Regions from separate parts of the Psychromonas sp. MME1 genome, predicted to be linked through region 1. Evidence: predicted binding sites of a transcription regulator. Region 1 holds the regulator's gene; each other region holds the start of a gene.
What was found. Region 1 encodes LexA, which represses DNA repair genes until DNA is damaged. Its sites were predicted from a motif close to TACTGTATNNNNATACAGTA; they were not measured.
Positions count from the first base shown of each region.

Region 2: the regulator LexA is predicted to act here: its motif matches at 1,575-1,594, upstream of recN (DNA repair protein RecN).
Region 3: the regulator LexA is predicted to act here: its motif matches at 1,881-1,900, upstream of dinB (DNA polymerase IV).

Region 1 covers NZ_CP160906.1:3,264,918-3,268,209, reverse strand. The annotation lists gene AB2N10_RS15000 (MATE family efflux transporter) at 1-267, opposite strand, end outside; gene AB2N10_RS14995 (SCO family protein) at 299-934, opposite strand; gene lexA (transcriptional repressor LexA) at 938-1,567, opposite strand; gene AB2N10_RS14985 (type II secretion system protein N) at 1,955-2,704, opposite strand; gene AB2N10_RS14980 (type II secretion system protein M) at 2,730-3,212, opposite strand; gene gspL (type II secretion system protein GspL) at 3,212-3,292, opposite strand, start outside.
Region 2 covers NZ_CP160906.1:529,511-532,802, forward strand. The annotation lists gene recN (DNA repair protein RecN) at 1-1,522, opposite strand, end outside; gene nadK (NAD(+) kinase) at 1,636-2,535, opposite strand; gene grpE (nucleotide exchange factor GrpE) at 2,727-3,292, shown strand, end outside.
Region 3 covers NZ_CP160906.1:804,199-807,490, reverse strand. The annotation lists gene AB2N10_RS03845 (SDR family oxidoreductase) at 1-739, opposite strand, end outside; gene dinB (DNA polymerase IV) at 792-1,865, opposite strand; gene AB2N10_RS03835 (methyltransferase) at 2,106-3,254, shown strand.

The DNA of each region.
Region 1 (3,292 bases):
TAAACGTAAAATAAGTGAAAAATCATTTGCCCCATAGGCCTGTGCAACTAAACCTGTCGTCGACATTCGTAAAAATACTAATATCCAAAACAGCAGCGTAACAATCATGGAGCCGACAGCAACCCCCGCCAAATAATATGATTCAGGCAGATGCCCTATAACCATAGTATCCACCAGTCCAAGCAGTGGCACACTAATATTTGAAAGCATCATCGGCAGAGCGATAGCGAATATTTTTTTATGTATCGAAAAATCAAATAAAGACATTTACTTTGTTATTCGTTATGTAAAAAGGTGACTACCACTGTTGCTGAAAGCGATGAATATGGTCAACCATTGCATCCATATCAACGTGCGCAATCCCTTGCTCATTCACCCCCGCCTTAAAGGTCGCATGATGCTCGCCATTGGGGTTAATAAGTACCAAAGAAGCACTATGGTCAATCAAATAAAAGGGACCTTCATATCCTTCATCAACTATGCTATAGACTAAACCAAGCGCTTGTGTAAAGGGGATAAGTTGTTCATGAGTGCTACTTAATGCGATAAAGTTCGGATTAAAATAATGAATATAATCAGCGAGGTGGGCCGCTTTATCGCGATTGGGATCAACGGAAATAAAAACAATTTGAGTCTGACTACCTTGCGCTTCGACCAATTTAGGATAGATACGATCGAGGTCTGCTAATGTTGTCGGACAAATGTCGGGACAAAAAGTATAACCGATAAAAAAAAGCGTCCATTTATCCGCTAACTCGTTATTAGAAAAAAATCCACCCGATGAAGCAGTAAATGAAAAGGGAGGAACTCGTTTTCCTTTTTCCTGCAACTCAACATCTGCATTAGATGTCGTTATTAAATAACTTTGAAGACCACCAGCAATACAGCTAGCAATCAACAAAACCGCTACAAAAAAAATCATCCCTAATTTCATTTTCTACATCCAGTCACTATTACGGATCACGCCTACAGCGATACCTTCGATTGCAAACGGCTGATATTGTAAATCTACTTTAATGGGATCAAATAAGCTATTTTCCGCTTTTAATAGCACTTGATCTCCTTCACGATAAAAACGCTTTACAGTAACATCGTCTTCCACCCGGGCAACGACGACTTGGCCATTTTTAATATCTTGCGTTTTATGCACAGCCAGTAGATCACCATCCATAATGCCAATGTCTTTCATACTCTCACCTTGTACCCGCAACAGGAAATTGGCCTGAGGATGAAACAAAGAAGGATCTACATTGTAATGCGCTTCAACGTGCTCCTGTGCAAGAATAGGTTCACCCGCGGCAACTAGACCGATTAAAGGTAATCCCTGTTCGTACTCGGTGGGGTCGGCTTTATCTTCGCCTAAAATGCGAATACCCCGAGAAGTTCCCGATAATATTTCAATAGCCCCTTTACGAGCGAGGGCTTTGAGATGCTCTTCTGCGGCATTTGCACTGCGAAATCCCAGCATTTTAGCTAATTCAACACGCGTCGGAGGCATACCCGTTTTATTGATACAATCTTTAATAACCGCCAAAACTTCGCTCTGACGTTTAGTTAGCTCTTTCATAAATCACCTATGAACTGTAAATAATAACAGTGTATATCTATACCCATGATACTTCAAGAAGCAAAGTCAATAAGAACAAGCGTAGCGAGATGCGAGGCATACAATTGAAGTCTCATTATTTTTCATGCAAAAATAATTTATACCAATCGGATTAAATATGTTATCTAAATTTTGCGCAGAAAAATGGCTTAATTTGAGGCGAAAGTTGACGCAAATGGTTGTTACCTTTGCGAAACTTACAACAAAAAAGTAAGTTATTTTAACCAGTAAAATAATAGATAACAGCGTTGCATTCAATCGTAATAGCGCGCTATTACTCAATCATGCGCCTTGTTCTCCATCATTTTTCCTCAACAAGCTATGACCATAGTATTATCCGAATTGGTATTACAACTTGCCCTTAAAGTTAATAATGGTTGCACCTTCACTATTTTTACCGCCAAGCCAAGATAAAGCATTTTTAATAGCAGGGGCAACGGATGGTGACTCTTTTATTGAACCTTGCAAATGGTAAGCGTTCCCCTCCTGTAATAAAAAGTTCAGCGAGCTATTCATCTGTTTTGACAGTTGTTTTAAATCTGCATTAATATTGCCATCAACACAGCTTAAATTGACATCTACCGTTTGCAGATCAACATTGCCTGCCTTGCTAATTATATTGGCATCTCGCCAAATCAGATAGCCATCAAGTTGCTCACAATAGGCATTACCTTGTGTGGCATGATTAATCAATAAAGAGATCGAACCATTAATATCCACTGGAACAGGTAAGGAGATATATGAAAGCAATTCAGGGGCGGTTAAATCTACCATTAGATTTTCAGCAAACAATCCACCAACACCCCAACCAATCATTCCCTCGCCAGAGACACCATTTGGGTTATAAAATTGTAGCGCGACTTTCACCTGCAGTTTAAGTAACGCAGCCCAGTCAAACTGCCATTTTACATTTTCTAGCTTATATTTTTTTTGTACTAAAATTTGCTTCGCTTTACCATGCCAAATCGCCCCCTGTGCATTATCAACCGTCACGTTTGCATTGGTCGGAATAAAATTCGCAACCGTTGCCGCTGGGAGAGTTAGCAATAGGGAAAGTACATAGAAAAAAATAAATAATAAAATAAGTTTAATTTTCATAGATGGAAACGTCTCTTTGCTTGCCCTAATAACTTACTAATAAACGGTTGATTTTAACTTTACCTGAATCATCCAAACTGGTGACATCGCTTTTCATAACGACTACCCCATAGCGGTTATTTAACTCAGTTAGCCAAGCAATGAAGCGATCAAATGCTACATCATCAATCCACACTTCGACTTCATCCTTTTTATTTACTATACGCGAAAATTCAATGCCATATTGCTTAGCGCTCACATTAAGCACATTGCTTAAACTTGCTTTACGCAGGGGCTTACTGCTTTCACCCATCCCTGCTTGCACTAATTCCGAGGACTTGTCTTCCACCCAACGTAGTGTCTGCTGGGTACGCTGCAACTGCATTTCACTTTCATCTAATTGTTTATTTAATGGCTGCCACCCGCCCCAATAGACCATGGCAACGAGTAAAAACACGGCACTTAACAATGATAATTGTTGTTCGCGTTGAGAAATGCTCTGCCACCATGCTTGAAATCTTTCTAACATTATTTTTTCCTTATGGTCAGCAAACCGCTAACACGATCTTTGCTACTATTTAATGCGCCCTGCTGAACATCAAAATGTTT
Region 2 (3,292 bases), 860 kb from region 1:
ACATTTGGTGGTGGCCATTTCCAGCTACTTGTGGAAGATGTGTAACACAAAAGATTTGTGTATTTTCGCCTAAGCTGCGTAATAACTTGCCAACAACAGCGGCAGTGGCTCCACTAATTCCCACATCAACTTCATCAAAAATTAGTGTCGGAGTGGATATACGCTGACTAATAATGACTTGGATAGCTAAACCGATACGTGATAATTCACCACCAGAGGCTATTTTTCCTAACTCTGCTAATTCTTGTCCTGCGTTGGTTGCGACTTGAAATTCAATACTATCAATGCCAAGTGGGCTTAAATATTTATTCTTACTTTGTTCTAAGGAGACGTGGAAGCGGCCATCTTCCATATTTAATTGTTGGATACTTTTGGTTATCTTTTGACTGAGTTCCTTGCTGTAACGTATGCGACTTTTACTTAATTTTTCAGCGTGTTGAAAATAGCTCTGCTCTGCTTGCTGTAGTTCAATGGTTAGTTCTTCTATCTGCGCTTCGCTATTATTGAGCTGTCTATACTCTTTACTTAATTTTTGATGAAATGGGTAGAGCATCTCTGGCTGTATTTGATGTTTACGTGCCAAAGAGAGCGCTTCACTCATGCGATTTTCTAATGTTTGAAAATGTTCAGGATCTAATTCTAAGTTGTCACTAAAATGACGCAGTTCATAACTCGCCTCTTCAATTTGAATGAGTGCCTCCTGTAAGCTATTAACGATGGGAGATAATTGCGCATCGTTATCAATTTGCGCCTCAAGTCTGGATATGCTTTTTCTGAGTAATGTGAGTGCATCGATTTCATCACCATCACAGAGTTGGTCAAGACTTATTTGACAGCTATCTAAAAGTGCACCACTGTTGGCTAAACGTTTATGCTCTTGTTCAATTTGTTGGAATTCATCTTCAGCCAATGCAAAATTATCTAATTCTTCAATTTGATACTCCAAAAGCTGTTTACGTGCTTGTTTTTCTTGTAATGAAAGTTGCTGCTGTTGCAATTGTTTATTTAAGAAGTGCCACCCTTGGTAAGTATCTTTTACCTTTTGCAGTAATTGGTGATGCCCGGCGTAATCGTCAATAATATTAAGCTGTATATCATTTTTTAAAAGGCTCTGATGAGCATGTTGACCATGGATATTGACCAATAGTTGCCCAAGGCTTTTTAGCTGAGAGAGTGGAACAGGGGTGCCATTAATATAAGCTCGTGAACGACCTTCTTTCGTTATGATGCGGCGCAATAAGCATTCATTATTATCTGCGGTATTTTCGAGATCGTTATTTTTAAGCCAAGTCACTGCATTCGGCGTATCATTTAAGGTAAAACGGGCATTAACTTCTGCTTTATCAGAATCTTGACGTATCATATTGATTTCTGCTCGAGTGCCTAAACATAGGCCTAATGCATCTATCGCAATTGATTTACCAGCTCCAGTTTCACCGGTGATGGTCGTCATTCCCTGATGAAAATCGAGTTCTAAAAATTGTACAATGGCAAAATGTTGGATAGTTAACTGGCTAAGCATGATGATCACATCCCTAAAACTGTTATAAAGACTGGTTTTAAACAGAGTTTAATACTGTTTTTTTAAACAGTAAAGTGGGTTGTGCTTTTTATTGATACTTTTTGTGATGATTATTAAAAAAGTTTATTGCCCCAGCCTAGTTTATTTTGTAATACATGGAAATAGTTATAGTTTTTGGGATGAACTAATTTTAACTGATGTGTTGTCTTTTTGATAATCACTTCATCACCCGGTAACACAGATAAATTGACATGGCTATCGCAACTTATTTGCATTTCAGTACTATTGTTTTGTGACATTTTTAAGCGTACACAGCTATTAGCATCAATCACAATAGGGCGGCTATTTAAGGTATGTGGAAACATTGGAAGTAAGCTGATAGCGTCTAAATTGGGGGTTAAAATAGGGCCGCCTCCGGAGAGAGAATAAGCCGTTGAACCCGTTGGCGTCGATATAATTAATCCATCGGCACGTTGGTTGAGCATGAAGTTATCATTAACGTAAACTTCAAATTCAATCATGTGTGCTATTTTATCGGGATGCAGAACGGCTTCGTTTACCGCAGTATTGGTACTTTTCATGTGGCCGTGACTGTGCACTTGGGCTTCTAATAAAAATCGATTTTCAGTTTGATAGTTACCTTTTAGTACTTCTGCCAATGGCTGCTCAAAGTTATCGGGATCAAGATCCGTTAAAAAGCCTAAATTGCCTCGATTCACACCGATTACTGAGATATTAAAACGGGATAAAACACGTGCTGCACCGAGCATATAACCATCGCCACCAATCACGATGGCTAAATCACAGAGCCGGCCAATTTTAAGTAAGTCTGCTTTTATTACGTTATCAAAGGGGAGATCGTCAGCAACGCGGCAATCGACCACGATATTGAGCTTATGTTTGAGTAGAAACGCGTATAAAGCTAATAAAGTTTGTTTAGCCTCGGGATGTTGTGGCTTTGCAATTAAGCCAATGGTTTTAAATTCAGAAATATCAGTATGTTGGCCAGTCATGAAAAACCTTTAAAAAGAGGTGTTGTGAAGTGTAAGTATAACGCTATTATTTTTTTTAGAATAGCATTTGTGTAATAACTAATGATCGTAAAGAATTTCATTTAATTGCAGTTAAAGTCTTGAAACGGTCGTTATCGCCCCCATACTAGCTGCAACTTAATGATTTCAAGTAAAGATAGGGTAAATAAGTTATGAGTGAAGAAAATAAAGTAGCTGATGAAGCGTTAGATGCAGTTGATGCAGTAGCAAGTGATGAACAGATTAAAGCAGAAGCTGAAGTTGAAACCGAATCAGAGGTTGGTGCTGAGGTTGATCTTGTCTCTGAGCTTACTAAAAAATTAGCCTTAGCTGAGAAAACTATTAATGATCAAAAAGAATCTGTGCTTCGCGCCCAAGCGGATATGGAAAATTTACGTCGTAGAGCAACGCTGGATATAGAAAAGGCACATAAATTTGCACTGGATAAATTTGCCGATGGTTTATTACCTGTCATTGATAGTTTAGAAATGGCTATCAGTCATGCTGACAAAGAAGACGAAGCGTTAAAACCAATGGTTGATGGGGTTGAGCTAACGTTGAAATCAATGCTCTCTACCATCGAAAAATTTGGTCTGAAAATGATCGATCCACAAGATCAAGAGTTTGATCCTGAGAAACACCAAGCGATGAGCATGCAAGCTGTTGCTGGTGTTCCTGCTAATAAAGTTATTGCGGTAATGCAAAAAGGCTATGAATTAAATGGTCGCCTAATTCGTCC
Region 3 (3,292 bases), 1.1 Mb from region 1:
GCGCCCATCCACGTGGCAGTATCTGTGCCAATAATGCACCCAATTTATTTAGCCATCCCGGTATGACCACTGCTTTGTGCCGATTTACCAGGGAGTAGCTAACTACGGGCTCTTTACTCATTGATCTTAATCTGAACAGTAACGATTCCGACAAATCAGCGACTGTTGCAAATTCGGTTCTTGTTGCGCCAGGGCATAATGCACTGACCATAATATGACTTTCTTTCAACTCCTCGTGAAGCGCCTCAGTAAAGGACAACACAAAAGCTTTACTTGCATAATAGATTGCCACATTTGGACCTGCCTGAAAGGCAGCCGTAGACGCTACATTAATAATAAAACTTTGTGGCTGCAGTTTTAATAAAGGAATCGCTAAATAGGTTAAACTCACTAATGCATTCATATTCACTTGCATTATCTGTAAATGTAGACTCAGCTCTGTTTGGCAAAAACGCCCACGTTGCCCAAAACCGGCATTATTTATTAAACCAATTAAATTGAGTGATTCTCTATCTAAATAGTCATAAATGGCACTAGGAGCACCACTATCGCTTAAATCACAGGGGAAGATATGGACATCAATCGCGCTGTATTTACGTAATAGCTGTTGCTGTCGTTCTATTAACCTTTGCTCCCGCCTTGCCACTAATAGCAGCGAAAAACCTTGCTGTGCAAGTTGTTCACAAAACGCCTCACCTAAGCCCGCACTCGCACCAGTTATCAAAACATAATCTTTCATTTTTTAAGATTCCCTGAATTAAATTAAAGAATGATCAAAAATTAACAACAATTTAAATAAGTGTAAACTGGAACTGATCTGTGCAATCAATATTATCACCTAAACCAATATGCACTCCTAATAAACGTACCGCCTTCCCTTGCCCACGTAACATAGCTTGATCAAGTAAGGTGTCAAAGAGTGAAGCATTAAAATCGTCATATTTCAATTCTTTGGTGGTTTGCTGAAAATCGTTAAATTTAACTTTCACGCCAAGTTTACTTATCACACGTTTTTCAAGATGTTTAACAGCCCGTTGTTGCAGTTCGGGTAGCAAATGCTCATGCATAAAAGCACGTAATTTCGCTATATCCGTCATGTCATGCGCAAACGTTCTTTCTACACCAACAGATCGACGAATGCGTGATGTTTGCACAGCTCGGTCATCAATCCCTTGGCATTTATCCCATAGAGAATAGCCCAGCTTGCCAAACAGACTGACCAAGGTATATTGATCACTAGCGCGGACGTCTTTTCCAAGCTCAAATCCCTGAGCTTTTAATTTATCAAAGGTCACTTTGCCTACCCCGGGGATTTTACTTAAGGGCATCTCTTCAATAAAAGCAATCACATTGCTCGGAGGAATAACGTATTGGCCATTTGGTTTATATAAATCAGATGCAATTTTAGCAAGGAATTTAAGCGGTGCGACCCCAGCCGAAGCCGTTAGATTTAGTTCATTAGCAATGCATGAACGAATATCCTGTGCAATAAGCGTCGCAGAGCCATTGAAAAGCGTACAATAGCTAACATCTAAATAAGCTTCATCAAGGGATAACGGTTCGATGATATTGGTATAACGTGCAAATATTTCATGCAGCTTAACACTAACCGATTTATAAACCTCCATACGACCCGGTAGGATAATTAAGTTTGGGCATTTTTTTAAGGCCAGATGGCTCGACATAGCCGAATGGATACCAAATTGCCGAGCAATATAATTGCAGGTAGATAAAACGCCACGTCGTTCTGACTTGCCACCAACTGCAACGGGTTTATCAGATAATTGTGGGTTATCACGTATCTCAACTGAAGCATAAAATGCGTCCATATCAATATGTATTATTTTGCGTTGTTTAATTACCAAATGCCATCCACATCAAGCTGTTTATACATACAGCTTATTTTCATCTGTTTTTATTAAAATGCAAGCTTTTCTGCTAACCTATTCGCTAACGATATTATCCGCTTATATGAAAAACGGTTACGTCAATTAACATAGCGATGCTCGCTATTTTCCTCTTTAATGTGAAATAGCTTACCTTAATAGCCCAAGCAAGCTAAACTAGTCGGCTATAACTTACCCATTCACCTTAGGCATAACTCTATGAATGAAACACTCAATATTGCGGTTCAAACGCTAGTATTACATCGCCATCCTCGCCATAAACAAGAAACACTACAAGCTTGGGATTCAGCCGATGAATACCTCATTAATTACTTTAATGAAAATGAGTTAGCAAAACAGATCCGTGAAGAGGATCAATTATTATTAATTAATGACGGTTTTGGCGCATTGAGTTGTTACTTTCAAGAATTTCAACGCACCGTTATTTCTGATTCCTATTTATCTTTGAGTTCAATTAAACTAAATATGTTACGTAATAACTGTCCTGAAAATAATATTTTGATTCAAGATAGTCTGCAAAAAATTCCAAATAATGTAAAAATTGTTTTAATTAAAGTTCCCAAAACCTTAGCTTACCTTGAATATCTTCTACAGCAACTACGCGAAGTGATAACCCCTGATACGCTCGTGATAGCCGCAGGGAAAGTTAATATGATCCATAATTCTACATTAGCCTTATTTGACCAGTATATAGGTACAACCAAAACCTCTTTAGCTAAAAAGAAATCGCGCTTAATTTTTAGCTTGGTCGAGTCGCAACAAATAGCAGAAAAAGAGATAGCGATAACGTGGGAAATCGAAAAACTGCAGTGGAAAATACATAATCATGCCAATGTTTTTTCACGCAATCATCTCGATATAGGTGGCCGCTTCTTAATGGATAACCTCCCTAGCGGTGACTTTAGCAAAGTGGTTGATTTAGGCTGTGGTAATGGCATTATTGGTATGGCTGCATCAATGGCTTATCCAAATGCACAGGTAACCTTTATTGATGAATCTTACATGGCTATCGATTCAGCTCGTATCAATATGCTTAAAAATCTACCTGAAGAACAAACTGAGAAAGCGCGTTTTGTCGTAAATAACGGTTTGGTAGGTTTTAAAGCAAATAGTTACGACCTTATCCTATGCAACCCACCTTTTCATCAACAACAGGCAATTACAGACCATATTGCTTGGAGTATGTTTAACGATGCACGTTTTTGCTTAGTAGAAGGTGGAGAATTGGTTATTGTCGGCAATCGCCATTTAGATTATCAAGATAAGTTAGAACGTATTTTTGGTAACTGTGAGTTAGTTACTGAAAATAAGAAGTTTGTTATTCTACGTGCCGTTAAAATGGCTTAATTCCATGGAAGCACTGCATTTAAAATAATTTAGCAAAA